One region of the Pseudomonas sp. A39 genome, then DNA from elsewhere that is predicted to be linked to it. Evidence: predicted binding sites of a transcription regulator. Region 1 holds the regulator's gene; each other region holds the start of a gene.

The links. Region 1 encodes FliA, which starts transcription of late flagellar genes. Its sites were predicted from a motif close to CTAAAGTTTNNNNNNNNNNNGCCGNTAA; they were not measured.
Region 2: a site for FliA is predicted at 5,340-5,367, ahead of AC3ZU9_RS00125 (methyl-accepting chemotaxis protein). Genes of this name have one in related genera too.
Region 3: a site for FliA is predicted at 3,043-3,070, ahead of AC3ZU9_RS05215 (flagellar protein MotY). Genes of this name have one in related genera too.
Region 4: a site for FliA is predicted at 3,722-3,749, ahead of AC3ZU9_RS08460 (methyl-accepting chemotaxis protein). Genes of this name have one in related genera too.

The regions. Positions count from the first base shown of each region.
Region 1 covers NZ_JBYVMD010000003.1:132,823-140,712, forward strand. Annotated here, with positions in the region: gene AC3ZU9_RS03465 (protein-glutamate methylesterase/protein-glutamine glutaminase) at 1-721, opposite strand, end outside; gene AC3ZU9_RS03470 (chemotaxis protein CheA) at 770-2,986, opposite strand; gene AC3ZU9_RS03475 (protein phosphatase CheZ) at 2,998-3,786, opposite strand; gene AC3ZU9_RS03480 (chemotaxis response regulator CheY) at 3,805-4,179, opposite strand; gene fliA (RNA polymerase sigma factor FliA) at 4,347-5,087, opposite strand; gene fleN (flagellar synthesis regulator FleN) at 5,084-5,917, opposite strand; gene flhF (flagellar biosynthesis GTPase FlhF) at 6,023-7,339, opposite strand; gene flhA (flagellar biosynthesis protein FlhA) at 7,352-7,890, opposite strand, start outside.
Region 2 covers NZ_JBYVMD010000001.1:20,335-28,224, forward strand. Annotated here, with positions in the region: gene AC3ZU9_RS00105 (TetR/AcrR family transcriptional regulator) at 1-213, opposite strand, end outside; gene ggt (gamma-glutamyltransferase) at 392-2,116, shown strand; gene AC3ZU9_RS00115 (AAA family ATPase) at 2,277-2,798, opposite strand; gene pnuC (nicotinamide riboside transporter PnuC) at 2,795-3,358, opposite strand; gene AC3ZU9_RS00125 (methyl-accepting chemotaxis protein) at 3,638-5,272, opposite strand; gene AC3ZU9_RS00130 (undecaprenyl-diphosphate phosphatase) at 5,492-6,322, shown strand; gene AC3ZU9_RS00135 (DUF1294 domain-containing protein) at 6,319-6,702, shown strand; gene AC3ZU9_RS00140 (MmcQ/YjbR family DNA-binding protein) at 6,691-7,047, opposite strand; gene AC3ZU9_RS00145 (LysR substrate-binding domain-containing protein) at 7,044-7,890, opposite strand, start outside.
Region 3 covers NZ_JBYVMD010000005.1:17,401-25,290, reverse strand. Annotated here, with positions in the region: gene AC3ZU9_RS05235 (bacterioferritin-associated ferredoxin) at 1-81, opposite strand, end outside; gene AC3ZU9_RS05230 (peroxiredoxin) at 325-927, shown strand; gene rnt (ribonuclease T) at 1,263-1,934, opposite strand; gene pyrC (dihydroorotase) at 1,931-2,977, opposite strand; gene AC3ZU9_RS05215 (flagellar protein MotY) at 3,134-4,042, shown strand; gene AC3ZU9_RS05210 (argininosuccinate synthase) at 4,184-5,401, shown strand; gene AC3ZU9_RS05205 (response regulator transcription factor) at 6,027-6,659, shown strand; gene AC3ZU9_RS05200 (PA3496 family putative envelope integrity protein) at 6,744-6,926, opposite strand; gene nth (endonuclease III) at 7,034-7,672, opposite strand; gene rsxB (electron transport complex subunit RsxB) at 7,800-7,890, opposite strand, start outside.
Region 4 covers NZ_JBYVMD010000008.1:71,393-79,282, reverse strand. Annotated here, with positions in the region: gene AC3ZU9_RS08475 (histone deacetylase family protein) at 1-733, opposite strand, end outside; gene AC3ZU9_RS08470 (Lrp/AsnC family transcriptional regulator) at 855-1,346, shown strand; gene AC3ZU9_RS08465 (TonB-dependent siderophore receptor) at 1,519-3,681, shown strand; gene AC3ZU9_RS08460 (methyl-accepting chemotaxis protein) at 3,849-5,345, shown strand; gene AC3ZU9_RS08455 (NmrA family NAD(P)-binding protein) at 5,359-6,228, opposite strand; gene AC3ZU9_RS08450 (LysR family transcriptional regulator) at 6,489-7,364, shown strand; gene AC3ZU9_RS08445 (EamA family transporter) at 7,634-7,890, shown strand, end outside.

The DNA.
Region 1 (7,890 bases):
GGCGTTCGGCGAAGGCTTTGGTGAAGGCGGCGGGCATGTGCTGGATCAGCACAATCGGCGCCGGAAAGTTGGCCGGCAGTTGAGTCAACACGCGCTGCAGGGCGACCGGGCCGCCGGTGGATGTACCGATGGCGACCAGCTTGTAGGCCTTGCGCTTGGGCGCCGGCGAATGAGCGCTGGAGGCCGATGCACGGGCAGGCGCCACGGCAGGCCGAACAACCGGCGCTGGCGCAGGAGCAGGTCGACCAAACGAAGGCGCCGGCGCAGACGGGGCCGCGACCGGTGCAGGCGTCGGCGTCGGCGCGCTGAACAGGCTGCGTCGGTTACTGCGCGAAATACTGTGCACCTTCTCGCACAGCATCTGCTTGACCTTCTCGGGGTTGCGCGAGATGTCTTCGAAATTCTTCGGCAGGAAATCCACCGCGCCAGCGTCCAACGCGTCGAGGGTCACTCGGGCGCCTTCGTGGGTCAGCGAGGAGAACATCAACACCGGGGTCGGGCAGCGTTGCATGATATGGCGAACTGCCGTGATGCCATCCATCATCGGCATCTCGTAGTCCATGGTGATCACGTCCGGCTTCAACGCAATGGCTTGATCAATCGCTTCTTTGCCGTTGGTGGCCGTGCCGACCACCTGGATCGTTGGATCGGCGGAAAGAATTTCCGAGACGCGACGGCGGAAGAAACCCGAATCGTCCACCACCAGGACCTTGACTGCCATAAACACTCCGTTAGGCGGGGCGGGCATTACCGCCCTGCCCCACCAGAATCAAATACGCCGAGCGGCGTAACGCTTGAGCATGCTCGGAACATCGAGAATCAGCGCGATCCGACCGTCACCGGTGATGGTCGCACCCGACATGCCCGGGGTTCCCTGCAGCATTTTGCCCAAAGGCTTGATGACCACTTCTTCCTGGCCCACCAACTGATCGACGACAAAGCCGATCCGCTGGGTGCCCACGGAGAGGATCACCACATGGCCTTCGCGCTGCTCTTCATGGGCAGCCGATGCCACCAGCCAACGCTTGAGGTAAAACAGCGGCAACGCCTTGTCGCGCACGATCACCACTTCCTGGCCGTCCACCACGTTGGTGCGCGACAGGTCGAGGTGGAAGATTTCGTTGACGTTGACCAGCGGGAAGGCGAACGCCTGGTTGCCCAGCATCACCATCAAGGTCGGCATGATCGCCAGGGTCAACGGCACCTTGATGACGATCTTCGAGCCCTGGCCCTTGGTCGAGTAGATATTGATCGAGCCGTTGAGCTGGCTGATCTTGGTCTTCACCACGTCCATGCCGACGCCACGGCCGGACACGTCGGAGATCTCGGTCTTGGTCGAGAAGCCCGGGGCAAAGATCAGGTTGTAGCACTCGGTGTCGGTCAGGCGGTCGGCGGCGTCCTTGTCCATCACGCCACGCTTGACCGCGATGCTGCGCAAGATGTTCGGGTCCATGCCCTTGCCGTCATCGGTGATCGACAGCAGGATGTGGTCGCCTTCTTGCTCCGCCGCCAGGATCACCTTGCCGCCACGGGACTTGCCCGAGGCTTCACGTTCTTCCGGGGTTTCCACGCCGTGGTCGACGGCGTTGCGCACCAAGTGGACCAGCGGGTCGGCCAGGGCCTCGACAAGGTTTTTGTCGAGGTCGGTTTCTTCACCCACCAGTTCCAGGTTGATCTCTTTCTTGAGCTGGCGAGCCAGGTCACGAACCAGCCGTGGGAAGCGGCCGAAGACTTTCTTGATCGGCTGCATCCGCGTTTTCATCACGGCGGTCTGCAGGTCGGCGGTCACCACGTCGAGGTTCGACACGGCCTTCTGCATGGCTTCATCGCCGCTGCTCAGGCCCAGGCGGACCAGGCGGTTACGCACCAGCACCAGTTCGCCGACCATGTTCATGATGTCGTCCAGGCGCGCGGTATCAACCCGCACGGTGGTTTCGGCTTCACTGGCGGGCTTCTCGGCAACCGGTGCCGCTGCAGCACGTGCAGGCGCCGGAGCGGCGGCCGGTGCGGGCGCAGGCTTGGCGGCCGGTGCAGGGGCGGCGGCTTTGGCGGCAACCGGTGCAGCCGTGGCCACCGCAGCGGCCGGAGCAACTTCGCTGAACTTGCCCTTGCCGTGCAACTCGTCCAGCAGGGACTCGAATTCGTGATCGGAAATCAACCCATCGCCTGCCGGTGCAGCAGCGGCAGGCGCTGCAGTGCTGGCAGCCGCTGCAGGCGTGGCGGCGACGGCCGGCAAGGCATCGGCCGCGAAAGTGCCCTTGCCATGCAGTTGGTCGAGCAACGCTTCAAATTCGTCGTCGGTGATGTCAGTGCTGACGGGCGCGGCAGGTGCCGCGGCAGCAGCAGCCGGTGGCACGGCGTCGGCCGCGAACTGGCCTTTGCCGTGCAACTGGTCGAGCAGGGATTCGAACTCAGCGTCGGTAATGTCTTCGCTGGTCGGCGCCGCTGCCGGAGCAACGGCGGCCGGTGCTTCTGCCTCGGCCTTGACGGCACTGAGGGAGTTGAGCAGCTGTTCAAACTCGCTGTCGGTCACATCCGCTTCGGGCTCTGCCACAGGTTCCGGCGCCGCTTCAGCCACCGGCGCAGCCGACAGGTCGGCAGGCTCGGCATAGCGCGCCAGGGCGGCCAGCAGCTCCGGAGTGGCTGCGGTGATCGGGGCACGTTCGCGCACTTCGCTGAACATGCCGTTGACCGCATCGAGTGCTTCGAGAATCACGTCCATCAACTCCGAATCAACGTGACGCTCACCCTTGCGCAGGATGTCGAACACGTTCTCGGCGATGTGGCAGCACTCCACCAGCTCATGGAGCTGGAGGAAGCCGGCGCCCCCTTTTACAGTATGAAAACCGCGAAAAATTGCATTGAGCAGGTTCGCATCATCCGGGCGGCTTTCCAGCTCGACCAGTTGCTCGGACAGTTGCTCTAAAATTTCGCCGGCCTCTACAAGGAAATCCTGAAGGATCTCTTCATCGGCGCCGAAGCTCATGGGTGTGCTCCTTAGAAGCCTAAACTGGATAACAGGTCATCTACGTCATCCTGACCTGACATAACGTCTTCACGTTTATCGGCATGAATCTGCGGACCTTCACCCTTGGCGAGATGTTTTTGTGGATCTTTTTCCGAGAGGATCGCTTCGCGGTCATGTTCAATGCCGGCGAAACGATCAACCTGGCCTGCCATAAGCACCAATTTGAGCAAGTTGCTTTCCACTTCGGTGACCAATTGGGTCACACGCTTGATCACCTGACCGGTGAGGTCCTGGTAATCCTGGGCCAGCAGAATGTCGTTGAGGTTGCTGGAAACCGTGCGGTTTTCCTGCTCGCTGCGTGACAAGAACCCGTCGACCCGACGCGCCAACTCACGAAACTCTTCAGCCCCGACTTCGCGGCGCATGAAACGGCCCCAGTCGTGGCTCAAGGCCTGGGCCTCGGTGGCCATGCCGTTGACCAGGGGCGTGGCGTTTTCCACCAGGTCCATGGTGCGGTTGGCCGCCGCCTCAGTCAGCCTGACCACATAGGACAGGCGTTCGGTGGCATCGGTGATCTGCGAGATCTCTTCGGCCTGGGGCATATGCGGGTCAATCTGGAAATTGACGATCGCACTGTGCAGCTCGCGCGTGAGCTTGCCCACTTCCTGATACAGGCCGCGGTCACGGGTCTGATTGAGCTCATGGATTAACTGCACCGCATCGCCGAACTGGCCTTTTTCAAGGCTGTCGACCAACTGGTGAGCATGCTTTTTCAGGGTCGACTCAAAGTCTCCCTGTGACGTTTCTTTATGCTCCATAGCTCCCCCGCGATGGCATTAGCCGTGGATGCGTTCGAAGATTTTTTCGATCTTCTCTTTCAAGGCCAATGCAGTGAATGGCTTGACCACGTAACCGTTAACCCCGGCTTGGGCGGCTTCGATGATCTGTTCACGCTTGGCTTCGGCGGTCACCATCAGCACGGGAAGGCTGCGTAGTTTTTCGTCAGCGCGCACGTGGCGCAGCAAGTCGATACCGGTCATGCCCGGCATGTTCCAGTCCGTTACCAGAAAGTCGATGCTCCCGCTGTTGAGGATCGGAATCGCCGTAATGCCGTCATCCGCCTCGACCGTGTTAGTGAACCCAAGGTCACGCAACAGGTTTTTTATGATCCGCCGCATCGTTGAAAAGTCATCAACGATGAGGATTTTCATGTTCTTGTCCAATTCGACCTCCAAGCAGTCTTAAACGCGCCCAGCACCTGGACGCGCCATTTCAATCAACAGGCATTACACAAAAAGGACGCCTCGGGCACCACGGGTCGAAACCGCGAAGGCTTGCTGCCCTCGCGGTATCGTCTGCAGTGTCCCCACACTGCCTGTCAGCGCGCTCGCCACTCTCCCAAACGCCCCCGCAAGCGGGCTGCGCACTGGCTGTGCAACTGGCTGACCCGCGATTCGCTGACCCCCAGGACCTCACCGATTTCCTTGAGGTTCAGCTCTTCGTCGTAGTACAGCGCCAACACCAACCGCTCACGCTCCGGCAAATTGGCAATCGCGTCCGCCAGCGCACCCTGGAAGCGTTCATCTTCCAGGTCACGCGACGGCTCCATATGAGCACTCGCGCCATCCTCGTGCAGCCCTTCGTGCTCGCCGTCCTGCAAGAGGTCGTCGAAACTGAACAGGCGGCTGCCCAAGGTATCGTTCAAAATCCCGTAATAATCGTCGAGACTCAATTGGAGTTCGGCCGCAACTTCGTGATCTTTAGCGTCGCGACCGGTTTTTGCTTCAATTGCGCGAATTGCGTCACTGACCATGCGCGTATTGCGATGCACCGAACGTGGTGCCCAGTCACCTTTACGCACCTCGTCGAGCATCGCGCCACGGATACGAATCCCCGCATACGTCTCGAAGCTCGCCCCCTTGCTCGCGTCGTATTTGGTCGACACTTCGAGCAAACCGATCATGCCCGCCTGGATCAGGTCTTCGACCTGGACGCTGGCGGGCAGGCGTGCCAGCAAGTGATAGGCGATGCGCTTGACCAGTGGCGCGTAGCGCTCGATCAACTCACCCTGGCTGTCACGGGCCGACTTTTTGTAAGCGTTATAGCCGTTCGCTGTCATAGCACGGGTCCTGCGCTCGTCTGATGCACCAATCGCTCGACGAAAAACTCCAGATGCCCCCGAGGGTTGGCGGGCAACGGCCAGGTATCGACCTTCTGGGCAATAGCCTTGAACGCCAATGCGCATTTGGAACGAGGGAACGCTTCGTAGACTGCACGCTGCTTTTGCACAGCCTTGCGCACACACTCGTCGTAGGGAACTGCGCCGACGTATTGTAAGGCGACATCGAGGAAGCGATCCGTGACCTTGGTCAACTTGGCGAACAGGTTGCGCCCTTCCTGCGGGCTCTGGGCCATGTTGGCCAGCACGCGGAAGCGGTTCATGCCGTAGTCACGGTTAAGCAGTTTGATCAGGGCGTAGGCGTCGGTGATCGAGGTGGGTTCGTCGCAGACCACCAGCAATACTTCCTGCGCGGCGCGCACGAAGCTGACCACGGACTCGCCGATCCCGGCCGCGGTGTCGATCACCAGCACGTCGAGGTTGTCGCCGATATCACTGAAGGCCTGGATCAGCCCGGCATGCTGTGCCGGGCTCAGGTGCACCATGCTCTGGGTGCCGGAGGCGGCAGGCACGATGCGGATGCCGCCAGGGCCCTGCAGCAGCACATCGCGCAGCTCACAGCGGCCCTCGATCACATCGGCAAGGGTGTGTTTGGGCGTCAGCCCCAGCAGAACGTCGACGTTCGCCAGCCCCAGGTCAGCATCCAGCAGCATGACGCGACGGCCAAGCTCTGCCAGGGCCAGGGACAAATTCACTGACACGTTAGTTTTCCCGACGCCACCTTTGCCGCCGGTCACCGCGATCACCTGTACGGGATGCATGCTGCCCATTTTATTTCTTTACCTTGTCTTGCTTAGACGCAGGCTACATGGCTTGGCCGCGTGAATCGCTTGCAGACCATCGATGTAGGTACATTTCACGGTGTTCATCCTGACTCAACCCACCCGTTTTGCCGGGCTGTGGTAAAGGTCGGCGAACATATCGGCCATCGCTTCCTCGCTAGGCTCTTCTTGCATTTGCACGCTGACTGCGCGGCTGACCAACTGATGACGGCGCGGCAGATGCAGATCATCCGGGATCCGCGGTCCGTCGGTCAGGTAGGCGACCGGCAATTCATGACTGATGGCCAGGCTCAGCACCTCGCCCAGGCTCGCAGTTTCGTCGAGCTTGGTGAGGATGCAACCGGCCAGGCCACAACGCTTGTAACTGTGGTACGCAGCGGTAAGAACTTGTTTCTGGCTGGTGGTTGCAAGCACCAGGTAATTTTTCGACTTGATGCCGCGACCTGCCAGGCTTTCCAGTTGCATGCGCAACGCCGGGTCGCTGGCTTGCAGGCCGGCGGTATCGATCAGCACCACGCGCTTGCGCAGCAGCGGGTCGAGGGCGTTGGCCAGGGACTGGCCCGGGTCGACATGGGTCACCGATACGTTGAGGATCCGGCCCAGGGTCTTGAGCTGTTCCTGGGCGCCAATGCGGTAGCTGTCCATGCTCACCAGCGCGATATTCTGCGCGCCGTACTTGAGCACATAGCGTGCGGCCAGCTTGGCCAGGGTGGTGGTCTTGCCCATGCCGGCTGGGCCGACCATGGCAATCACACCGCCCTCTTCCAGGGGTTCGATTTCCGGGGTGGCAATCATGCGCGCCAAGTGGGCCAGCAACATGCGCCAGGCCTGGCGGGGTTCTTCGATTTCGGTGGTCAGCGCCAGCAGGTCGCGGGACAACGGGCCGGACAAGCCGATGCGTTGCAGGCGGCGCCACAGGTTGGCCTGTTGCGGCTTGCTGCCTTGCAATTGGGTCCAGGCCAGCGAGCCAAGCTGCACTTCGAGCAGTTCGCGCAGGCCGTTGAGTTCAAAGCGCATCGAGTCGAACACGCGCTGGTCGACAGCCGCAGCCGGGGCAGGCGCGGCCGGACGTGGCGGCTCTTTGAAGGTCGGCTCGACCAGCGGCTCGGCAGCGGTCAACGGCAAGCCAGCGAACAACTGGCGATTGGTGGTGGCATCGCTGTCGCCCCGCATGCTCAGCTCAGCCTGGGCCGAGACAATGCGCGAAGCGGTCTTGCGCAGCTCGTCTTCAAGCTCCATGTTCGGCACGCGTGGCGCCAGGGCCTGGGGGGTGTAATCCAGGGCAGCCGTCAGCTCGACACCGCCGGCAATACGACGGTTTCCGATAATCGCGGCGTCGGCGCCCAGCTCATCACGAACCAGTTTCATGGCCTGACGCATATCGGCGGCGAAAAAACGCTTAACTTGCATAACCCACTACCCTCAGCCGTTGGGCCCTACTGTCGCGACGATAGTCACTTGCTTGTTGTCAGGAATTTCCTGATAAGCCAAAACGTGCAAATTCGGTACTGCCAGGCGCCCAAACCGCGACAACATCGCCCGGACGGGGCCTGCCACCAGCAGGATCACCGGTTGGCCCTGCATTTCCTGGCGCTGTGCGGCGTCGATCAACGAACGCTGCAGCTTCTCAGCCATGCTTGGCTCCAGCAGAACGCCCTCTTCCTGGCCTTGTCCTGCCTTCTGAATACTATTGAGCAATATTTGTTCCAACCTTGGTTCCAAGGTGATCACAGGCAGCTCGGAGTCAAGCCCTACAATGCTTTGCACGATTGCACGCGACAATCCGACGCGCACCGCAGCCACCAAGGCGGCAGTATCTTGACTCTTGGCGGCGTTGTTGGCGATGGCCTCGGCGATGCTGCGAATGTCGCGTACCGGCACTTGTTCGGCCAGCAGCGCCTGCAGCACTTTGAGCAATTGCGACAACGACAGCACGCCCGGCACCAGCTCTTCGGCGAGTT
Region 2 (7,890 bases), on a different contig from region 1:
GTAGGTGTGTTCCAGCACGCAGACGAACAGGTGTTCCTTGCTGCCGAAATAGTAATACAGCATGCGGTCGTTGGAGTCGGCTTCCTTGGAGATGGTATCGACACGGCCGCCTGAATAACCGTCACGGGTAAACACCTTGACCGCCGCCTGGAGGATGCGCGCGCGGGTCTGGTCGGCCTGTTGGGCGCGGATGCCGGTTTTCTTGATCGCCATATCCCTCTTCATCGCCCTATCAGGGCGCCTTGCACGACAGTCAGGGCGCGGAATATAGCATGGGCTTTTTCGCGTCCGTTCTATGACCGACAAGTTCTGTAATAAAAACGCCATTGCGCTGGGGATTACCTGTGCGCCGGGCTATTTTGGTGCGTCTCAATAACTAGAGTAGCCATGGATGAAATACCAACCCTTCAGCCGTACCTTGATTGCCACAGCCCTGGTGTTGACGGTCAGTGGTGTGCACGCCGCTTCCCAGGCCCCGGTGGCCGGTGAAAATGGCATGGTGGTGACGGCCCAGCATTTGGCCACTCATGTGGGCGTGGATGTGCTCAAGGCCGGCGGCAACGCGGTCGATGCTGCTGTCGCGGTGGGCTATGCGCTGGCCGTGGTGTACCCGGCGGCGGGTAACCTGGGGGGTGGCGGTTTCATGACCGTGCAACTGGCAGACGGGCGCAAGACCTTCCTCGATTTCCGCGAAAAAGCCCCGCTGGCGGCCACCGCCGATATGTACCTGGACAAAGACGGCAACGTCATCGAAGGCCTCAGCGCCAAGGGCCACTTGGCCGTCGGCGTACCCGGCACCGTGTCGGGGATGGAACTGGCCCTGAGCAAATACGGCACCCTCAAGCGCGCTCAGGTCATCGCACCGGCGATCAAGCTGGCGGAAAACGGCTTTGCCCTGGAGCAGGGTGATATTGACCTGCTGCACACCGCCACCGGCGAGTTTGAAAAAGACAAGGACATGCGCGCGATCTTCCTGCACAACGGCCAGCCGCTGCAGGTGGGTCAGAAACTGGTGCAGAAAGACCTGGCCAAGACCCTTAAGGAAATCTCGGCCAAGGGCACCGACGGTTTCTATAAAGGTTGGGTCGCCAAGGCGCTGGTGGATTCCAGCCAGGCCGGCAAGGGCATCATCACCCAGGCGGACCTCGACAAATACAAGACCCGTGAGTTGGCACCCATCGAGTGCGACTACCGTGGCTACCACGTGGTCTCGGCACCGCCACCAAGCTCGGGTGGCGTGGTGATCTGCCAGATCATGAACATCCTCGAAGGCTACCCGATGGCCGACCTCGGCTATCACTCGGCCCAAGGCCTGCACTACCAGATCGAAGCCATGCGCCACGCTTATGTGGACCGTAACAGCTACCTCGGCGACCCGGACTTCGTGAAGAACCCGATCGAGCACCTGCTGGACAAAAACTACGCGACCAAACTGCGCGACGCCATCGAACCGCAAAAGGCCGGGGATTCCCAAGCCATCAAGCCGGGCGTATCACCTCACGAAGGTAACAACACCACCCACTATTCCATCGTCGACAAGTGGGGCAATGCGGTGTCGGTGACCTACACCCTCAACGACTGGTTCGGCGCGGGCGTGATGGCGAGCAAGACTGGGGTGATCCTCAACGATGAAATGGACGACTTCACCGTCAAGGTCGGCGTGCCGAACATGTACGGGCTGGTCCAGGGTGAAGCCAACGCCATCGCGCCGGGCAAGGCGCCGCTGTCGTCGATGAGCCCGACCATCGTGACCAAGGATGGCAAGGCTGTGATGGTGGTGGGCACGCCAGGTGGCAGCCGCATCATTACCGCGACCTTGCTGACCATCCTGAATGTCATCGACTACAAGATGAACATCCAGGAAGCCGTGGACGCGCCGCGTTTCCACCAGCAGTGGATGCCGGAGACCACCAACCTCGAGACGTTTGCCGTGAGCCCGGACACCCAGAAGATCCTGGAAAGCTGGGGCCACAAGTTTGCCGGTCCGCAGGATGCCAACCACTTGGCGGCGATCCTGGTGGGCGCGCCGTCGCTGGGTGGCAAGCCGGTGGGTAACAACCGCTTCTATGGGGCGAATGACCCGCGTCGTAATACGGGGCTGTCGCTGGGGTACTGACGGGCGCGCGCGGGCTTGTTGTGGTGAGCGGGCTTGCCCCGCGCTGGGGGGCGAAGCCGCCCTAAAACCAATCGCCGCATACTGTCAGGCAGTACGCGGCGTGTTTATTGGGGCTGCTACGCCCCCCAGCGCGGGCGGTGCGACGATTCGACAAGCCCGCTCACCACAACAGCTGTTCTACTGCGGTGAATGCGGCGCTCCGGCGTTCTTCCCAATTTCCCCTGATGACCACGACGGGTTGCTGGTGCTGCTGCATCCAGTCCAGGCTGTCCTGGAAAAACGCCCTGCGGTCGGCCAGCTCAGGTTGGCAGCGTTGCCCATCGGCCGTCCACTCCACATCTTCCGGCGACAACAGCAGGTGCAGGTCGTAGTGCCGAGCCAGCAGTTCGTCGTCCAGCCAGGCCGGGTAGTCGCCAAACAGGGTCTGGCTCCACAGTTTGTTGGTCAGCAAGTGCGTATCGAGGATCAGCAGGCGGGGCTGTTCGGCGCGGGCGGCGTCTTCCCAGGCGAGTTGGCCACGGGCGATGGCCGGGATATCCGCAAGGCAGGTATCACGCTGGTGATGGTCGATGAATTCGCGCACGTATTCACGCACCATCAACCCGCCAAACTGCGCTTGCAGCTCCGTCGCCAGCCAACTTTTACCACTGGATTCCGGCCCGGCCAGTACCACCACCTTCATGCGTGCAACGCCGGGTCGGCGCGCCATTCGCGCCAGCCTTGCACGGCGATCACGGTGAACAGCGCGTAGAGCGCGGCGGTGAGGTAGAGGCCTTTGTAGAGAAATAGCCCGACGAAGATCACGTCCACGGCAATCCACAGTGGCCAGCACTGCACGCGCTTCTGCGCCATCCACAGTTGTGCCACCAGGCTGAAACCGGTCAGGGCGGCATCCAGCCAGGGTTGGGCGGCGTCGGTCCAGTGCGCCATGGCGGCGCCGAGCAGCAAGCTGCCGATTGCCCCCACCGCCAGGCTGGCCATGATCGCTGGCACACCGAGGCTGGTCACTTGGCGGCCCTGCTGGACCTCGCCGGCGCGGGTCCACTGCCACCAACCGTAGACTTGCAGCGCGGCGTAGACCACCTGCAAGAGCATGTCGGAATAGAGTTTTACGTCGAAGAACACCCAGGTGTACAGCAACACCATCACCAGCCCGATAGGCCAGCACCAAGGGTTCTGCTTGACCGTCAGCCATACGGCGATCACCCCCAGGGCGGCGGCGAACAGTTCAAGCCCGGACATGGTGGTTCCTTGGGAGAGTGGGAGAGGGCGGGGATTGTAACCAAAGAAGGTGGGTCTAGGAATTGGCTGTTGTAGTGAGCGGGCTTGCCCCGCGCTGGGCTGCGCAGCAGCCCTAAAACCAATCGCCGCATACTGTCAGGCAATACGCGGCGTATTTATTGGGGCTGCTACGCAGCCCAGCGCGGGGCAAGCCCGCTCACCACAACAAGCCTGCTCATCACAATAGGCCCGCTAACCACAATTGGCTTGCTCACCACAACAAGCCCGCTCACCACAAAACTACACTTTGAATTGGCGCAGCAGGCCGTCGAGTTGTTCGCTCAACCCGCGCAATTGCGCACTCGCCACGCTCGACTGTTCCGCCGCCAGCGCCGTGCTGTGGGACAAGCCGGCGGCCTGGGTGACGTTCTGGTTGATGTCTTCCACCACATGGGCCTGTTGCAGGGTGGCGCTGGCAATCGACGCATTCAGGCCGTTGAGGTTATTCAGGGCTTGCCCGATGGCGGTCAGGCTGGCGCCGGCCTGGCCGGCCTGTTCGATGGTCAGTTGCGAGGCGCTGTGACTGTCGCTGATCACCTTGACCGCCGCTTCCGAGTGGCCTTGCAGGCGCTCGATCATGCCCTGGATCTCGGCGGTGGACTTTTGCGTGCGCTGGGCCAGCAGGCGCACTTCATCGGCCACCACGGCAAAGCCACGGCCTTGTTCGCCCGCGCGTGCCGCTTCAATCGCCGCGTTAAGGGCCAGCAGGTTGGTCTGGTCCGCGATGGAGCGGATGACCTCGAGCACGCTGCCGATCTGGGTACTTTCGGCGGACAGGGTGCGAATCACTTCCACCGCCTGGCTGATGGTGCCCGAGAGCTGGTCGATCTGCTGCAGGCTGCCGTCGATGTTGACCTGGCCTTGCTGCGCCTGGGCCTGGGCATCGCGCATTTCGCTGGCGGCGTGTTCGGCGTTCTTGGCCACGTCCTGCACGCCGTAGGTGACTTCGTTGATGGCCGTGGCCACCAGCTCCATCTGCTGGGACTGTTGCTGGCTGCGGTCATGGGCCTGGGTGGCGTTGGCGCCCAGCTCTTGCGAGGACTGGCCCAATGCGTTGGCGCATGCCTGCAACTGGGTTACCACCAGACGCAGCTTGGCGGTAAAGCTGTTGAAGTGTTGGGACAGTTGGGTGACTTCGTCCTGGCCATGGGTATCGAGGCTGCGGGTGAGGTCGCTTTCGCCGCTGGCGATGTTGCCCATGGCATTCACGGCGTCCTGCAACGGCCGTACGATGCTGCGGGCGATCAACGACACCAGCAACGCCATGACCACCGCGATGCCCAAGCCGATAAACGAGGCTTTCCAGACCTGGGCGCTGAACTCGGCCTGTACATCATCCACGTAGACCCCGGAACCGATGATCCAGCCCCACGGCTCGAACAGTTGGATATACGAGGTCTTGGCCACGGGCGCTTCGGCACCCGGCTTCGGCCAGCGATAGTTGATGATGCCCGCGCCCTTGGCCTTGGCCAGGATCACGAATTCGTTGAACACGGCAAACCCGTCGGGGTCGCGGATCGCCGACAGGTTCTGGCCGTCGAGCTTGGGGTTGGCCGGATGCATGATCATCACGGGCGTGAGGTCGTTGATCCAGAAATAGTCGTCATGGTCGTAGCGCAAGCCGCGCACCGCGTTCATGGCTTGTTTCTGGGCGGCTTCGCGGGTCATCACGCCGGTGGTTTCGAGGCTGTGATAAAACGTCAGGATACCGCTGGCGGTCTGGACCACGTGTTGGGTCTGCAGGCGTTTGGCCTGGTAGAGGTCGTCATGGATCTGCTTGAGCATCAGCAAACCCAGGGCCATCAGCATCAGCACGGCGACTATCAGGATCAGCCAGAGCCGTCGGCTGATCGACATATTGCGCAAACTGTTCATCGTCCTGTCACTCCGGGCTTTTTATAATTGTGGGCGCCACATCGACTTTTACGCCTTGTCTGATAGGCTTTCGGCCTGTAATCGAAAAACCTGAGTACTGTCTGATTTTTCACAGGATTTTTGCAGCGTGGGGTTGAAACTCAGCGCTGTGTCTTGTCGTCAGTGAACCATTAAAAAGATTAACAAGGCTTGCCGTAGAGCAAGACCTTTGGGGGAAGTATGGATTTTTGGACCGCCATTCAGGCAGTGATTCTTGGCGTTGTGGAGGGGCTTACCGAGTTCCTGCCGATTTCCAGCACCGGCCACCAGATCATCGTCGCCGACTTGCTCGACTTTACCGGCGACCGTTTCAACGCGTTCAACATCATCATTCAGCTGGGCGCCATCCTGGCCGTGGTGTGGGAGTTCCGGGGCAAGATTTTCGAAGTGGTCAGCGGCCTGCCGACCCAGCGCAAGGCCCAGCGGTTTACCGTCAACCTGCTGATCGCCTTTATGCCGGCGGTGGTGTTGGGGGTTATTTTCGCTGACGTGATTCACCACTACCTGTTCAACCCGATCACCGTGGCCACGGCCCTGGTGCTGGGCGGCATCGTCATGTTGTGGGCCGAGCGTCGTGAACATGAAGTGCATGCCGAGACCGTCGATGACATCACCTGGAAAGACGCGCTCAAAGTCGGCCTGGCGCAGTGCCTGGCGATGATCCCGGGCACCTCGCGTTCGGGCTCGACCATTATCGGCGGCCTGTTGTTCGGGCTGTCACGCAAGACCGCCACCGAGTTTTCGTTCTTCCTGGCCATGCCAACCATGGTCGGCGCGGCAGTGTATTCGGGCTACAAGTACCGTGACCTGTTCCAGCCGGCGGACCTGCCGGTGTTCGTCATCGGCTTCGTGACCTCGTTTATCTTCGCGATGATCGCGGTCAAGGGCCTGCTCAAGTTCATTGCCAGTCACAGCTATGCCGCGTTTGCCTGGTACCGCATTGCGTTCGGTTTGCTGATCCTGGCGACCTGGCAGTTCGGCTGGATCGACTGGACCGCGGCCAAGGCATGATGATCCAGCACCCACGCCTGAAGGCGGCGATCTTTGTGCTGCTGTGCGCGGCGCCGTTGTTGGGGTCGGTATTGGTGTGGCAGCGTGGCGAGACGCTGATTCCGCTGGTGGCCTATGGCGTGGTCAGCGTGATCGCGTTTTTCCTGTACTGGAGCGACAAGCGCAAGGCGCGCACCGACAGCTGGCGCACGCCGGAAAATATCCTGCACGCCGTCGAGCTGGCAGGCGGTTGGCCGGGCGCGTTGATTGCGCAGCAGGTGTTCCGGCACAAGACGCGCAAGGTGTCCTACCAGGTGCTGTTCTGGGTGATCGTGTTGCTGCACCAGGTGTTTTGGCTGGACCAGATGTTCCTCGGCGGTACCCTGGTTTCAATCCTCTAGCAACAACCCGATCTGCGTGCGCTTGGGCAGTTTGCTCACCACCAACTGGTGGGAGCGCTGCAACAAGCCACGCAGCTCCTCGGCGCCCAGCGGGTAGGGCGTGTTCATGATGATCCACTGCGCACGTGCCAGGTACGGCGCCGGGTGGATGCCTGGGCGGTCCACATGGCCGAGGAACAATTCCTTGTCGACCTTGAACGCCAGCGAGTCACCGCGCAGGTTTTGCAGGGCGAACATCTTGTTGCCAGCAATCGAGAATACCCGCACGCCGCCCCATTTGTAGTCCTCCCGCGCGCCGGGCAGGCTCAGGCAGAAGGTCGCGACTTGGGCTTCGGTCATTTTCATAGCAGGCGGTCTCCACAGCCTTTGAAACCTTCTTCCAGGTAATCGATCCAGGCGCGGATGGCCGGCAACACGCCACGGCGATGCGGGTACACCGCTTGCAGCCAGCCGCCCGGCAACGACCATTCCGGCAGCAGTTGTACCAACTGGCCGCTGGCCAGTTCGGCTTCACAGTACATCATCGGCAGTATGGTGAAGCCCAGGCCCATGATGGCGCTGGTTTTGCGCACGATGAAGTCGTCGATACCCAGCCGGGCCTCCATCGCCAGCTCGTGGGCATGGCCCTGCGGGTCGATAATGCGCTGATGCACCAGGCGATCCGCCTCCAGCGCCCCGAGGATCGGCAATTGCTTGAGGTCCTCAAGGCTGGCCACCTGACGACCGAGCATCAACGCGGGGCTGGCCACCAGCACGGTCTGCGCCTGACGCAGGCGCTTGGTGACCAGCAAGGGGTCTTCATCACCGAGCTCGCGCACACGCAGGGCCACATCGATGCCCTCGGCCACCAGGTCGACGCGGCGGTTGACCAGGGTCATCTCCAATTGCACCTGAGGGTGGGCTGCGAGAAAACCCGCGACGATTTCCGGCAGGATGTGCTGGGCCATGCCCACCGGACAGCTCACCCGCAGCCGCCCACGGGGCTCGCTGGACATGCTGGCGACGGCCTCATCGGCCATTTCCGCTTCCAGCAGCATCGCCTGGCAATGCCGCAGGTAACGCTCGCCGACGGCGGTAAGCGTCAATTGGCGGGTGGTGCGTTGCAGCAGGCGCGCGCCGAGGCGTTCTTCCAGCTCGGCGATGCGTCGCGACAACCGGGACTTGGGAATCCCCAGCAGGCGCCCGGCC
Region 3 (7,890 bases), on a different contig from region 1:
TTCCTTGTAGCTGCAGCAACCTTCATAGATTGCTTCGCGGATTTGTCCGTCGGTGACGCCAGTACAGAGGCACACATACATAAGGGAGAACCATCGCGGGTTTAAGGCTTAAGTGCGATGGATCTTAATGTTAACGAGAATGATTGTCAAAGTAGATTCCTAGGGTATTGGCTGGCACCGCGCCCGCACTGACGAACGGTTTTTTCAGTGTATGATGGTCGGTCTTCACGAAGCGTGACTGCGTCACAGGGCTGTCGCTTAAACACGGCAGACTCGGGCCGGTCCTTTTACTTCAATCGTCACCCTCACATCAGGAGATATCCAATGAGCGTACTCGTCGGCAAACAAGCCCCGGATTTCGACGTACCCGCCGTCCTCGGCAATGGCGAAATCGTTGACAGCTTCAAACTGTCTGAAGCCATCAAAGGCAAATACGGCCTGGTGTTCTTCTACCCGCTGGACTTCACCTTCGTCTGCCCGTCCGAGCTGATCGCCCTGGACCACCGCATGGACGATTTCAAGGCGCGCAACGTTGAAGTGGTCGCCGTTTCCATCGACTCCCATTTCACTCACAACGCTTGGCGCAACACCGCCATCAATGATGGCGGCATCGGCAAAGTCAAATACACCATGGCTGCCGACATGAAGCACGACATCGCCAAGGCTTACGACGTTGAATCCGAAGGCGGCGTGGCTTTCCGTGGCGCGTTCCTGATCGACGACAAAGGCGTGGTTCGCTCCCAGATCATCAACGACCTGCCACTGGGTCGTAACATGGAAGAGCTGATCCGTCTGGTCGACGCCCTGCAATTCCACGAAGAGCACGGCGAAGTCTGCCCTGCCAACTGGAAAAAAGGCGACAAAGGCATGAACGCTTCGCCGGAAGGTGTTGCGGCTTACCTGACCGAGAACGCTGGCAAGCTGTAAGCCGGAGTCGAGGTACAAAAAAACCGGCCTGAGAGGGCCGGTTTTTTTATGTGGAGGAAAAGCCCCTGGGGCAAGCGTGCTTTTTGTGGTGAGCGGGCTTGGTGTGGTGAGCGGGCTTGCCCCGCGCTGGGCTGCGAAGCGGCCCTAAAACCTGCCTGCGAGGTCTAGCTGAATAAATGCGCTCCCTGGATTGGGGCTGCTGCGCAGCCCAGCGCGGGGCAAGCCCGCTCACCACAGTAAGCCCTTTCACCACAACAAGCCCCTTCACCACACTAAGCCCTTTCACCACAGTAAGCCCGCTCACTATAGCGAGTCCGTTCACCACAAAAGCGCTGTTAGTCGTTGAAGTCTTCCCAGCCGCCCATCTGCTTCCAACGGTTGACGATGCCGCAGAACAGCTCGGCAGTCTTCTCGGTGTCGTAGCGGGCCGAGTGCGCCTCGCGACCGTCAAAGTCGATTCCAGCCGCTTGGCAGGCCTTCGCCAGTACGGTCTGGCCATAAGCCAGGCCAGCGAGGGTCGCGGTGTCGAAGCTGGAGAACGGGTGAAACGGGTTACGCTTCATGTCCAGCCGCGCCACGGCGGCATTCAGGAAGCCCAGGTCGAAGCTGCTGTTATGGCCGACCAGGATCGCGCGTTTGCAGCCATTGGCCTTCAACGCCTTGCGCACGCCACGGAAGATATCGGTCAGTGCCGCTTCTTCACTCACCGCCATGCGCAGCGGGTGATCGAGCTTGATCCCGGTGAACTCCAGGGCAGCGGCTTCGATGTTGGCGCCTTCGAATGGCTCCACCCTAAAGAAGTGGGTGTGTTCCGGGAACACAAAACCCTGTTCGTCCATGCCGATGGTGGTCGCCGCGATTTCCAGCAGCGCGTCGGTGGCGCAGTTGAAACCACCGGTTTCTACGTCGATGACGACCGGCAGATAGCCGCGGAACCGCTCGGCCATCGGGTGACGGGAACCGCCACCACTGTGCTCGTGTTCGTCATCGTAATGGTCTTCACTCACTTGCTTTCCTCCAGCAGGCGCCAGCGCAGTGTTTCACCGGCGCGCAGCGGGATAACAGTCAGCTCGCCAAACGGCAGGCTGGCAGGGGCGGTCCAGTCTTCACGGACCAGGGTGATGCGGTCGGTATTCGCCGGCAGGCCGTAGAAGCGCGGGCCATTGAGGCTGGCGAAGCCTTCGAGCTTGTCCAGCGCGTTGCGCTGTTCGAATGCTTCGGCATACAGCTCGATGGCGGCAAACGCGGTATAGCAACCGGCACAGCCGCACGCGGCTTCTTTTGCATGCTGGGCGTGGGGTGCCGAGTCGGTGCCGAGGAAAAACTTCGGATTGCCGCTGGTCGCCGCATCCAGCAAGGCCACCTGGTGGGTGTTGCGCTTGAGGATCGGCAAGCAATAGAAGTGCGGCCGAATCCCGCCCACCAGCATGTGGTTGCGGTTGTACAGCAGGTGATGCGCGGTGATCGTCGCGCCGACGTTGGCCGAGGCCTCGGTAACGAACTGCACGGCATCGGCGGTGGTGATGTGCTCGAACACGACCTTGAGGGTCGGGAACAGCTCGACCACACGGCGCATATGCTCGTCGATGAAGATCTTCTCGCGATCGAACACGTCCACGTCGCCACGGGTGACTTCACCGTGGATCAGCAGCGGCATGCCGACTTCCGCCATGGCTTCGATGGCCGGCAGGATCTTGTCGATACTGGTCACGCCGGAATCGGAGTTGGTGGTCGCGCCGGCCGGGTACAGCTTGGCGGCGTGCACGAAACCGCTGGCCTTGGCCTCACGAATCTCTTCGGGCTGGGTACGGTCGGTGAGGTAGAGCACCATCAACGGTTCGAAGCGGCTGCCGGCCGGCCGCGCAGCGAGGATACGCTGGCGATAGGCGTCGGCTTGCTCGGCGTTACGCACCGGAGGTACCAGGTTAGGCATGATGATGGCGCGGCCAAACGTGCGCGCTACATCGGCCACGGTGTGGGGTAACGCAGCACCATCGCGAAGATGAATATGCCAGTCGTCGGGACGCAGCAGGGTCAGGCGGTCGGACATTGGGGATTCCAGGCGGGTCAATCTGGTGGGAATGCTACCGGAAAAGACTCTTGCAGGCACTCGCTATCAAGTTTTGCAGGATGCAACCGATAGCCTTTTGTATGCCTTATCGATGTATGACGCTTTGAAGTGTTGTAGAAACCAGTGGAGCCTCCCGTGCGCCAGCATTATCTAGCCCTGCTCAGTGTGTTCGCCAGCCTGCCTGCGATGGCCCTCACGTTCCAGACACGTCTGGAGAATATTGAGTGGAAGGTAGAAGGCGATCAGTTCGAGTGCCGCCTGACCCAACCGATCACCGACTTCGGCTCGGGTGAGTTCGTGCGTCGGGCCGGCGAGCAGGCGACGTTTCGCCTGAAAGCCTATAACGGCTCGCTGGGTGTGGGCTCGGCCACGTTGTTGGCGGCTGCCGCCCCTTGGCAACCGGGCCGAGGTGATATCAACCTCGGCGCCGTGCGTGCCGGCAGTGGCGACGTCTTGTTCAACAGCTCCCAAGCCCAGGCCGGGCGCCTGTTTACGGGGTTGCTGGAAGGGCGCAGCCCGACCGTCCGACACTACGGGCGTGAGGGCGGCTATTCGGAAATCCGCTTATTGCCGGTGAAATTCAACAAGGCCTACAACGACTACCAGCTGTGCACGACCAAGCTGTTGCCGATGAATTACGACCAGGTCAAGCAGACCGAAGTCGGGTTCCCAGGTGGCGGTATCGAACTGGACGCGGCGGCCAAGAAGAAACTCGACGTGATTCTCGCGTTCATGAAGGCCGACCCCACCGTCAACCATATCGAGTTGAACGGCCATTCGGACAACGGCGGCAACCGCCTGACCAACCGTGACGTCTCGCGTCGCCGTGGCTTGGCGGTGATGGATTACTTGAAGGCCAACGGTATTCCGGAATCGCAGATCACCTTGCGTTTCCACGGCGAAAGCTACCCGCTGGCGCCCAATACCAATGCGGCCAATCGCGCGCGCAATCGTCGGGTGAATATTCAGCTCGAACGTGTCGCAGCCCCCGAGAAACCGGCGCCCCAGGCCAGCGGCCCGAGCAACCCTGCACACACGTCATAATGTGCAGCCTAAGGTGCGACCATCGGTCGCCCTCTCGACATAATCTGTCGCTTTATCTTCATTTGCTGTCGCGCCCCTGTAAATCCACGGTTTTGGTCGGTAGAATCGACGCCTTTCCGTACAACCCCGTGGAGTGATGGCATGGCCGACGTAAACAAGGTCGTTCTCGCGTATTCCGGCGGCCTGGACACTTCGGTGATCCTCAAGTGGCTGCAGGATACTTATAACTGTGAAGTGGTGACCTTCACCGCTGACCTGGGTCAGGGCGAAGAGGTCGAACCTGCACGTGCCAAGGCGCAAGCCATGGGCGTGAAAGAGATCTACATTGACGACCTGCGCGAAGAGTTCGTCCGCGATTTCGTCTTCCCGATGTTTCGCGCCAACACCGTCTACGAAGGCGAGTACCTGCTGGGTACCTCCATCGCACGTCCGCTGATCGCCAAGCGCCTGATCGAAATCGCCAACGAAACCGGCGCCGACGCCATTTCCCATGGCGCCACCGGCAAGGGCAACGACCAGGTACGTTTCGAGCTGGGCGCCTACGCGCTCAAGCCAGGCGTGAAAGTGATTGCTCCTTGGCGTGAATGGGACCTGCTGTCCCGTGAAAAGCTGATGGATTACGCTGAAAAGCACGCGATCCCGATCGAGCGTCATGGCAAGAAGAAGTCCCCGTACTCGATGGACGCCAACCTGCTGCACATCTCCTATGAAGGCGGCGTGCTGGAAGACACCTGGACCGAGCACGAAGAAGACATGTGGAAGTGGACCGTCTCCCCGGAGAACGCTCCCGACAAGCCGCAATACCTGGAACTGACCTACCGCAACGGCGACATTGTCGCGTTGGACGGCGTCGAAATGACCCCGGCCACCGTTTTGGCGACGCTGAACCGTATCGGTGGCGAACACGGTATCGGCCGCCTCGACATCGTCGAGAACCGTTACGTGGGCATGAAGTCCCGTGGCTGCTACGAAACCCCAGGCGGCACCATCATGCTGCGCGCTCACCGCGCCATCGAGTCCATCACCCTGGACCGCGAAGTCGCTCACCTCAAAGACGAGCTGATGCCCAAGTACGCCAGCCTGATCTACACCGGCTACTGGTGGAGCCCTGAGCGCCTGATGCTGCAACAGATGATCGACGCGTCCCAGGCCCACGTGAACGGCGTTGTGCGCCTGAAGCTGTACAAGGGCAATGTGATCGTTACCGGTCGCAAATCTGATGATTCCCTGTTCGACGCCAACATCGCCACCTTCGAAGAAGACGGCGGCGCCTACAATCAGGCGGACGCGGCAGGCTTTATCAAGTTGAATGCATTGCGCATGCGCATTGCGGCCAACAAAGGTCGCTCGTTGTTCTAAGTTTCAGCCTGTCGTGAAGAATGGCCCCTTGTTCAAGGGGCCATTTTTTTTGCCGGTGTATTTTATAGAACGTCGCGATGTTTATAGTGATTAAACATCTGTTGATATTTTTCATCCCCACCTTTCCCAAACAGAGGATTTGAATTGGCTGTTGTTGGAAGTGTGTAGGGGGAATGAATTTTTTACACCTGTGTAGGAACTGGTCTTACAGAAAATTCACTCATGCAGATACAGCGAATATATAAAGCGCTGAATAGTCTGTAGGAATTAAGGATGTAAGTGAATATGTTAAATGGAACTAAAACAGCCGGATCTTTCCTGCTCGTTCACTCGGCCAACGGCGAGAGGCAAGGGGCATTTCCTGAGAGTTACGTGCGGTACGTTTACCCGACCCCTGATATCCCATGGATATTTCACTCAAAATATGTAAGTCCCCAGAAAGGTCTGAAAGGATCCATAAAGCTTGATAAGTCCGAGATGGCGTTTTTTTGTAGGGTAATTCCTTTATCGCTGTGGGGTGGGTCTCTGCTTGCTGTTGCTTGGGGGGGAATGCTATGCCAACTAGGAAACGACTAGGCTATTGTGCTTGCTCTAAATAATTCGAACAGCGAAATTGGACTTTCTCATGAATAAAGTGCTGATCGTGGATGATCATCCCGTCATTCGTCTTGCTGTGCGTATGCTAATGGAACGTCATGGTTATGAGGTCGTTGCCGAGACCGATAACGGTGTCGATGCGTTGCAACTTGCACGGGAGCATATGCCGGACATTGTCATACTGGATATTGGGATACCCAAACTTGATGGCCTGGAAGTTATTTGCCGCCTGTCTTCGACCAAGCAGGCTGCACCGTTCAAGGTGCTGGTGCTGACGTCCCAGGCCCCTGGTCATTTTTCCATGCGCTGCATGCAGGCGGGGGCTGCCGGCTATGTGTGCAAGCAACAGGACCTGACCGAGTTACTGAGTGCGATCAAGGCCGTCTTGTCGGGCTACAGCTACTTCCCGAACCAGGCGCTCAACTCTGTACGCTCCACCATGGGCAATGCCAGTGAGGCCGATATGGTCGAGCGTCTGTCCGGCCGGGAAATGATGGTATTGCAGCAGTTGGCCCGGGGCAGGACCAACAAGGAGATTGCCGACGGCATGTTCCTCAGCAACAAGACCGTCAGCACCTACAAGACGCGTTTGCTGCTCAAGCTCAACGCCCGCTCTCTCGTCGACCTGATCGAACTGGCACAGCGTAACGGCTTGGTATAGAGGAGGGGACGCCACCGCGTGTTGCCCGGGCAACCGGCAGAAAAAAGCCTCCGTCAGGGAGGCTTCCGGCCGTCGACCTCTCAATCAGAGATCGAAGTCGTAATCGGCCAGTTGTTTTTGCAAGCGTCGTTCTTCCAGAAGATTGTCGATGGTACGGCGTTTGCTCAAATTGGTCTTGGCGACCTCTGCCACAGGCGGCTCCGCCCCCTCGTCATCCGATTCAACGAGGTCGTCTTCCACTTCCAGTTGTTCTTTGCCAGTGCTCATAAGGTTCACTCCGGGCTAAGACTGCCGTTGGCGCTCCTTATAACGATAATCCATGACCGGGTAAAAAAGATTTTTTCAATCGACCGATCAATAAAACCAATGGTCCCTCAATCGTCGGATGTCTTGTCCTTGTATTCGCACAGGTCTTCTATCCGACAGCTGCCGCAACGCGGCTTGCGGGCCTGGCAAACATAGCGTCCATGAAGGATCAGCCAGTGGTGGGAATCGAGCAAATACGGCTTGGGCACGAATTTCATCAACTGCTTTTCCACCTCCACCACGTTTTTCCCACGGGCAATGCCGGTTCGGTTACTGACCCGGAAAATGTGGGTGTCCACCGCCATCGTCAGTTGACGGAAAGCGGTGTTGAGCACCACGTTGGCAGTTTTACGGCCAACGCCTGGCAGGGCTTCCAGGGCTTCGCGGGTTTGTGGCACTTCACTGCCGTGCAGTTCCACCAGCAGGCGACAGGTTTCGATGACGTTCTTGGCCTTGCTGTTGTACAGGCCGATGGTTTTGATGTATTCCGACAACCCCTCCACACCCAGGGCATAGATTGCCTCCGGCGTGTTCGCCACGGGATAGAGCTTGGCTGTGGCCTTGTTGACGCCCACGTCGGTGGATTGTGCCGACAGGATCACCGCAATCAGCAATTCGAAGGGCGAGGTGTAAGCCAGTTCGGTCTTGGGTTCCGGATTGTCTTCGTGAAGCCTGCGGAAAATTTCCAAGCGTTTTGCGGCGTTCATGGGGCGGTGGTTTCCTTACAGGCGTTCGGCATCAATGTGAAGAGTGGGTCCAGGCTTGGGGTTCTGTGAGCAATTATCTCGGACAGGATAAACGATCGTTACGGCGCCCGGCAGCGCTCGTAGCGGGTCACGCGTCGACGTAGGCGTCCACCTGGCGCTGCGTTTCCTCAAGCCTGTGTTGTGCGGCTTTCAGTTGATCTGCATTTACGCCCGCTTGG
Region 4 (7,890 bases), on a different contig from region 1:
GGTTGAAGCCCTCCCCCGCACCTGCGCCGCGCTCATCACGGGCACCGGAAAAATACGGGTAGGACACTGCCGGTTCGCCGTGCAGGGAGATGAACATCACGTCCGGACGGTCGTAGAAAATATTCTGCGTGCCGTTGCCATGGTGAAAATCCACATCCAACACGGCCACGCGCTTGGCGCCTTGGGTGATGGCGTGCTGCGCGGCAATGGCGGCGTTGTTGAGGTAGCAGTAACCGCCCATGTATTCGCGGGCCGCGTGATGGCCCGGTGGGCGACACAGGGCGAAGGCGCTGTAGTGGCCCTCATCAAGCAGCGCCAGGCCGGTCAGGGCGATGTCCGCGCTGGTCTTGACCGCCTCCCAGGTGGTGCTGGTGATCGGGGAACCGGCGTCCATGGCGAAGAACCCCAGCTTGCCGTCAATGAAGTCCGGCACCCGTTCGTTGGCCAGGTCGCGTACTGGCCACACCAGGGGCAATGCGTCATGACTGCGGCCGATGGCGGTCCATTCATCCCAGGCGGTTTCAAGGAACGTGACGTAGCGTTCGCTGTGGGCGGCGACGTAACAGCCCCGGTCAAAGCGGCGTGGCGTGATGATATCGCCCAGGCCAACCTGCCTGACGCGGTCACGCACGGTGTCGGCACGGCTTGGTTGCTCGAACGAGGGCTTGAGCACGCCGTCCTTCAGTTCGGTGCCATGGTGCAAACGGTGGTCTTCACTAAATACAGTCAACATGTGTGGGCATCCGCCAGTAAAAGACAGGGTCTATTTTGTTCTGGCGACGCCGGGCTTTCTTTGCTTTTACTTCTGCCACTGGTAGTTTTATCGGGTGTTTTTACCCTTGTGATTGCCCTATATGAAAAATAAAACCAAACAGGTCGTTCTTGATGACACCGATCTCGCCATCCTCGCCCTGCTGCAAGCAGACGCCAGTATTTCCAACGCGCAATTGAGTGAGCGGCTATCCCTGAGCCTCACACCCTGCTGGCGCCGCCGCAAACGCCTGGAAGAAGAAGGCGTGATCAAGGACTACCAGGCCAACCTGGATCGCAAGATGCTCGGGCTGGATATCCTGGCTTTCGTGCATGTGCGTTTCGCGATCCATACCGACCATGCGCCCGACGCCTTCGAGGCGGTGATGAGGGAGCTGCCGCAGGTGTTGTCGTGCCATAAGATCACCGGCGATGCCGATTACCTGTTGCAGGTGCTGGCGGAGGATCTGGACAGCTACAGCGAGTTTGTCGAGAGCGTGTTGCGGCGCCAGTTAGGGATTGCGTCAATTCAGTCGAGCCTGGCGCTGAGGGAGGTCAAGGCGACGAGTCGCGTGGCCATTTCAAAGCGTGAATGAGGGACATACAGGGGGGGCGGTGTGGCTAAATGCCGCCACCCAGATGTGAAAAATTCGTTAACTAATTCTCCCCTAAGGCTTTTTCCTACAGGCTCAATCTGACAAACTGATGCGAATAATTATCAACATCTTTATTATTCGCCAGGGACGGCATTCGGGGAGAGTCAGTTCCATGTCTGTGCAACAACACGGCGGCAAAGGTTTTTCACCCAGTTTGATGGCGTTGGCGGTCTGTCTTGCTGCTTCACACGCGGCCTTCGCGGCCGAGACCGAAGCGCCGGCCACCACCCTTGAACTGGGTGCAACGCAAATCTCCGGCGAAGAGCAACTGGGCCAAACCACCGAAGGCACGCAGTCCTATACCACCGGCGCAATGAAAACCGCGACCAAACTGCCATTAACCATGCGTGAAACCCCGCAGGCCGTCACCGTGATTACGCGCCAGCGTATGGACGACCAGGCGATGACCAGCATCAACGACGTGGTCAAGGCCACGCCGGGGTTGTTCCTGAACTTCTCCAACGGCCCTGGCCGGCAGTCCTACACTGCACGCGGTTTTGACATCGACAACCTGATGTACGACGGCATCCCGACCGGCTATAACGGCGTTTCGGTGGGCGCCCAGCCGAACCTGGCGATGTTCGATCGCGTCGAAGTGGTACGCGGCGCCACCGGCCTGGTGACCGGCGCGGGTAACCCTTCCGCCGCCATCAACCTGGTCCGCAAGCGCCCGCTGGACGAGCAGAAAGTCACCCTGACCGGCGCCGCCGGCAGCTGGGACGACTACCGTGGCGAGCTCGACGCCTCCAGCCCGCTTAATGACAGCGGCACATGGCGCGGCCGCGTCGTCACCTCTTACCGGGACGCCAACAGTTTCATCGACAACGCCGAGGAATATCACGGCCTGTTCTATGCCGTCACCGAAGCTGACCTGAGCGAGGACACCACCCTGACCCTCGGTTTCTCCAATCAGAAAGACAAAACCAATTACTTCTGGGGCGCGTCGATGGTCGGCCAGGATGGCCATCACCTGAACTATTCGCGGTCCTACAACCCCGGCACCCCTTGGGAAAACAAGGACCAGGAAATCAACACGGTATTCGCCGAACTGCGTCAACGCCTGGCCAACGACTGGAGCCTGCAGGTCAACGCCAACTACGCTGAGCAGAACGCGTTGTTCTCGGGTTCCTACCAGTCACGCTGGGTCAGCAACACCCTGGCTCGCACGGTCTACCAAGCGTCCTACGACGAAAACCAGGCCGGCGTCGACGCCTTTGCCAGCGGCCCCTTCCAAGCGTTTGGACGTACTCACGAACTGGTGGTGGGCGCCAGCCGGCGCATCTACGACATGACCACCCACAACTACAGCCCGTACAACCTCAACTGGCCGCTCACCGCCGGCAAACCGGACTTCGTCCATACCACCAACGACCGCGACGTCACCACCCAGGACGGGGTCTACCTGACCACACGCCTGAGCCTGGCCGACCCGTTGAAGCTGATCCTCGGCGGACGTCTGGATTGGTATGACTACGACGCCCATGGCAGCAACGATGGCGACTATAAGGTCACCCGCAACCTCACCCGCTACGCAGGCCTGATCTACGAGCTGGACGACCACCACTCGGTGTATGTCAGCTACAGCGACATCTTCACGCCGCAGAGTGCAAAGGACACGTCCGGTACCCCGGTCAAGCCGATCGTCGGCAAGAACTATGAGGTTGGCATCAAGGGCGAATACCTCGGTGGCGCGCTGAATGCGAGTGTCGCGCTGTTCCGCGTCGACCAGGAAAACCGTGCCGTGGAGGTGGTCGTTGCAAACTGCCCACAAGCCTCCTGCAGTAACGCTTCGGGCGAGATCCGCAGCCAGGGTATCGACTTCGAACTGCAAGGCGCGCTCACTGAGAATTGGCAGGTCGGCGGTGGCTACACCTACGCCCGTACACACACCATCAAGGACGACGCGAACCCCCAGAACGTCAACAAGCAGTTCGACACCGACACCCCCGAGCACCTGTTCAAACTGACCACCAGCTATCGCTTCCAGGGTCCCCTGGAAAAACTCCGCGTAGGCGGTAACCTCTCTTGGCAAAGCCGGATGTACAACGACCTCGAGTTGGCCAATGGCGGCAGCTACCGTCTCAAGCAAGGCGCCTACGCCGTCACCGACCTGATGGCCGGCTACAGGGTCAACGACCACCTCGACCTGCAGGTCAACGCCAACAATATCTTTGATCGCCGTTACTACTCGACCATCGCCAACTCCGTGAGCTATGGCGGTGACGCATACGGCAACCCGCGCAACATGATGCTGACCGCCAAATACAGCTTCTGATCACAGCCCGATAAACGGCTACCCACCCGGGTAGCCGCTCCTCAAGTCCCTCCTCCTGTTGCCGATAACCGTTTGGCATCGCTCAATCCAATAAAAACCAAGCACACCCAATTCGCGCCACCCTGCCCCTCGTTTTGTTTCGGCCAGACCACATGGAGTAAGTGTGAATGCCCATCCGCACGCGTTTTTTCGAGCACTACCGCAAGGCCGACCGCATCATGCTGGCGCTGATCTGGCTGATGTTCCTGTTCTCACTGGGCCTGGCGTTCTGGCATGACACTTTGATTCAAGCGGCCATCGTCGGCGGCGGCACCAGCGTGGTGCTGACCGCGCTCTACCGCGCCATCGGTGGCACCCGTGTGATGCGTTGCGCCCTCGGCGCGGGCTTGATGGTCATGGCGGCGCTGCACATCAACCAGGCGCAGGGCGTGATCGAAGCGCACTTCGGGATCTTCGCACTGTTGGCCGTGCTGACGTTTTATCGCGACTGGCTGCCGATCCTGGTCGCAGCGGCCACGATCGCCGTGCACCACGTGGTGTTCCATGCGCTGCAACATCAAGGCTTCCCGGTATTCGTGATGGATCATCACGGCGGCTGGGCCATGGTGTTTGTCCATGCGTTCTATGTCGTGATGGAAACCGTCGCCCTCCTCTACCTGGCCGTGCACAGCCAGGCCGAAGCGGTCGAGAGCCAGGAGATGCTGGAAAAAATGCTGGCGGTTACTTCCCAGCTGACGGTCGAAACCGCCGAAGGTGACGCGGGCAAGGTGCACGTCTCCCTCGCCAAGCGTTTCGACCACTTCCTGCAGCAGCTTACCGGCCTGATCGACGGCGTCGCCCGTGACTCCCATGGCCTCGGCCAACTCGGCCAGGAACTGGCCAGCGCCAGCGGCACCCTGGAAAAAGGCGCACGGCACCAATTGGCGGAAATCACCCAGATGACCGGCTCGATGCAGCGCATGGAAGACGCCATGGGCCACATCGCCGTGCACGTGGAGCAAGCGGTGGATCACGCCGGCAAGGCCAGCCAACAGATCCTGCGCGGCCAGGAAAGCGTGGGCCGTGCCCAGCAGGAAATCACCCAGTTGGCCTCACGCCTCAACGGCACGCATGAGACGGTACAAGGCCTGGCCGTGCAGGCCGAGCAGATCGGCACTGTGCTCGAAGTCATCAGCAGCATCGCCAACCAAACCAACCTGCTCGCCCTCAACGCTGCCATCGAGGCCGCCCGTGCCGGCGAGCAAGGCCGTGGTTTTGCGGTGGTCGCCGACGAAGTCCGCAGCCTGGCGCAACGCACAGCGGTGTCCACCCAGGAAATCAAAACCATCATCGAGGGTTTGCAGCACGGGAGCCGCCAAGCCGTCGAAGCCATGCACGACAGCCGCCAAGGCGTGGAGCGGTGCGTGGAAGACAGCCAGGTAGCGGTCGAAATGTTGCGCGCGGTGGGCAATGACATCGCGCACATCGACGACCTGAATGGCCGGATCGTGACCACCACACGCGAGCAAACCTCGGCAAACCTGGAGATTGTCGGCCGGCTGCAGTCGGTGCAAAGCATTGCGCAAAACACCGCCGACGATGTTGAAACCCTGGCCAGAAGCAGTGAGCGGTTGCCGCCGATTGCGGTGCGGTTGGATGCGCTGGGGCGACGGTTTCATCCATGATTTTTAGCGCGGCTCAACCCTCGGCAATGACCTCGCGCACGAAGTCTTCGTAGGTGCGCAACGGGTGCCCAATGAGGGCCTCAAGCATTTCGACCGTGCCTTCAACGGCGTGCATGCCAAAGGTCTGGATACCCGCCATCATCAGGCGCATGTCATACGCCAGCCAGCTGGGGCCGTAAGAAGCCAGCTGTGCTTCGAACGCGGCCAAGTCATCCCCGCCGTAGGCGATCTCGCGGCCTAGCGCCGCACTCCAGGTCTTCGCCACGGAGGCACCGGTGAGCGCCTGCGGCCCAACCAACTCCAGCGTTACACGAGCCAGCGCCGAGGGCGCTGTGTCGCGTCGCAGCAGTTCTGCAACCGCGACATCAGCGATATCGCGCGCGTCAATCATCGACACGCCCGCCGCGCCGATCGGCATCGGGTATACCGAATAGGCCTGAATAGCCTGTTGCACCAGGCGGTCGTTTTGCATGAAGTAAGCCGGACGCAAGACCGTTACAGGCATGTCAAAGCGCTCGATCATGCGCTCAACCGTATGCTTGCCGGTGAAGTGCGGAACATTGGTGAATGTGTCGGCATGAATCACCGACAAATAAACGATACGTTCGATACCCGCCTCACGCGCCAGGTTCAGCGTGATCAGGGCTTGAGTGACCTCGTCGGGCGTCACGGCATTGAGCAGGAACAAGGTACGCACCGACGCAAGCGCAACGCGCATCGACACGACGTCGGTGAGGTCTGCGACAACTTCAGTGACGCCGGCCGGAAACTCCCGCTTGCCCGCTTGGCGCACAAGGGCTTTGACCTCGGCGCCCGCGCCAGCCAGGCCTTGAGTGATCAGTGAACCAAGGGTGCCCGTGGCGCCAATAACCAGAATGCTCATGTTTGAAACTCCTGCAGTGGGTTTAGAGTGGATCAGCGAGTGAAATCCGCAACAACCTTGCCCGTCCGTGAAACGGTGCGATTGCGTGCGAGTGCATCGGGATGTCGGAGAAGCTGACGACGTCGTCCTGCGCCAACACCGTTGGAGACTGCTCATTGGAAATGCCTCATGGCGTGTCCCGATGACGAGACAGTAATTCGTTGCACTTCCAAAACGAAGACCACAAAATCCAGACACCTCGTTTCACATATGGAACACCCATGAACCTGAATGCGCTGATTGATTTCACCCTCGTCGCCACCCATTCGGGGCTGGGCAAGGCCAGCCGCGCGAGCGGTATTTCCAAAGCCACCTTGTCGCGCCGAATCAGCGACCTTGAAGAACAACTGGGCGTGAGGCTGATCGAGCGCAGCGCACGTGGCCTGAAACTCACCGAAGCCGGTGAGGCGCTGATGTCTCGAACTGAAGGCCCGCTGAGTGAAGTGACCGACGCCATGACCGCCGCACGCGAAGGCGTTTCAACACCGCGCGGACGTCTACGGGTCGCGGCCCCGATTCTGTTCTCGCAGCTGGCGATGGGGCGTATCGGCGCCGAGTTCTGTGCGGCCTATCCGGAGGTGTTTATCGAGGTGGTGTCGGAAGATCGACGGGTGGATCTGGTGGAGGAACAATTTGATGTCGCCATTCGAATCAACCCAAGCCCGGACAGCAGCCTGGTCGGACGGTGCTTCGCCAAGGACCGGCTGATCGTGGTGGCGGCGCCTGAACTGCTCAGGCCGATGCCCGGCGCGATCCGATCCGTGCCCGCGATCGTGACGTCGACTTTCCAGCCCACCCACTGGCGTCTTGACGGCGGGCAGTTGGTCTTGGAGCCGGTCCCGACCATGCAGTTCTCTTCGCTGTTGATGGTCCGCGATGCCGCTGTCGCCGGTGGCGGTGCGGCGCTCATCCCACAGTCCATCGCCTGGAATCAGCTTGCCCGCGGTGAGTTGGTTCAGTGGGGAACGGTGTCGGGTGTAGAGCCGGCGCTTTGGGTCTTACACACCTCCAGGCGGCTTGCGGCGCCGAAGGTTCGCGCATTCGTCGACTTCATGTGTGATCACTATTCAGACATGTCGCTTGTTCTGAGGGGATAGGACTGATTAAACGCCGAGGGCGGGTGGTCTGGCCCGTAGACATACGACAACCACCGACGAAAGCGGGGTGAGTGCTCGCCATGGGCCGAAAATCACCCTTCAATGAAAACGCTCGGCGAACCGCAAAAACTCAGAATGGTAGCCGTTATATAAACGCTTGCCCTTGCTCCTTCGCCTCAAACGCGCTACAAATCCCACCCTCAAGTTGTACGACAACCTAACAATAAATCGCCATCCTCGACGATGGTGCCCACTGTTCGAGCCCTCTCATGACTGCCCTTGCCGCCACGCAAACCACACCCGCCCCCTTCTCCCGCCCCATCGCCGTGTTGATTCTGCTGTGCATGGGCTGTGCCTTCGCCGGCAACCACATTGCGGCGCGCGTAGCCTTCGATGATGGCGCCGGTGTGTTGCTGGCTATTCTGATGCGTTCGGGCGGCACCTTGCTGGTGCTGGCCGTGCTGGTGCTGTGGCAACGCCAAAACCTGCGCCTGCCGGCCGGGGCATGGCGCTGGCAAGTGCTGCT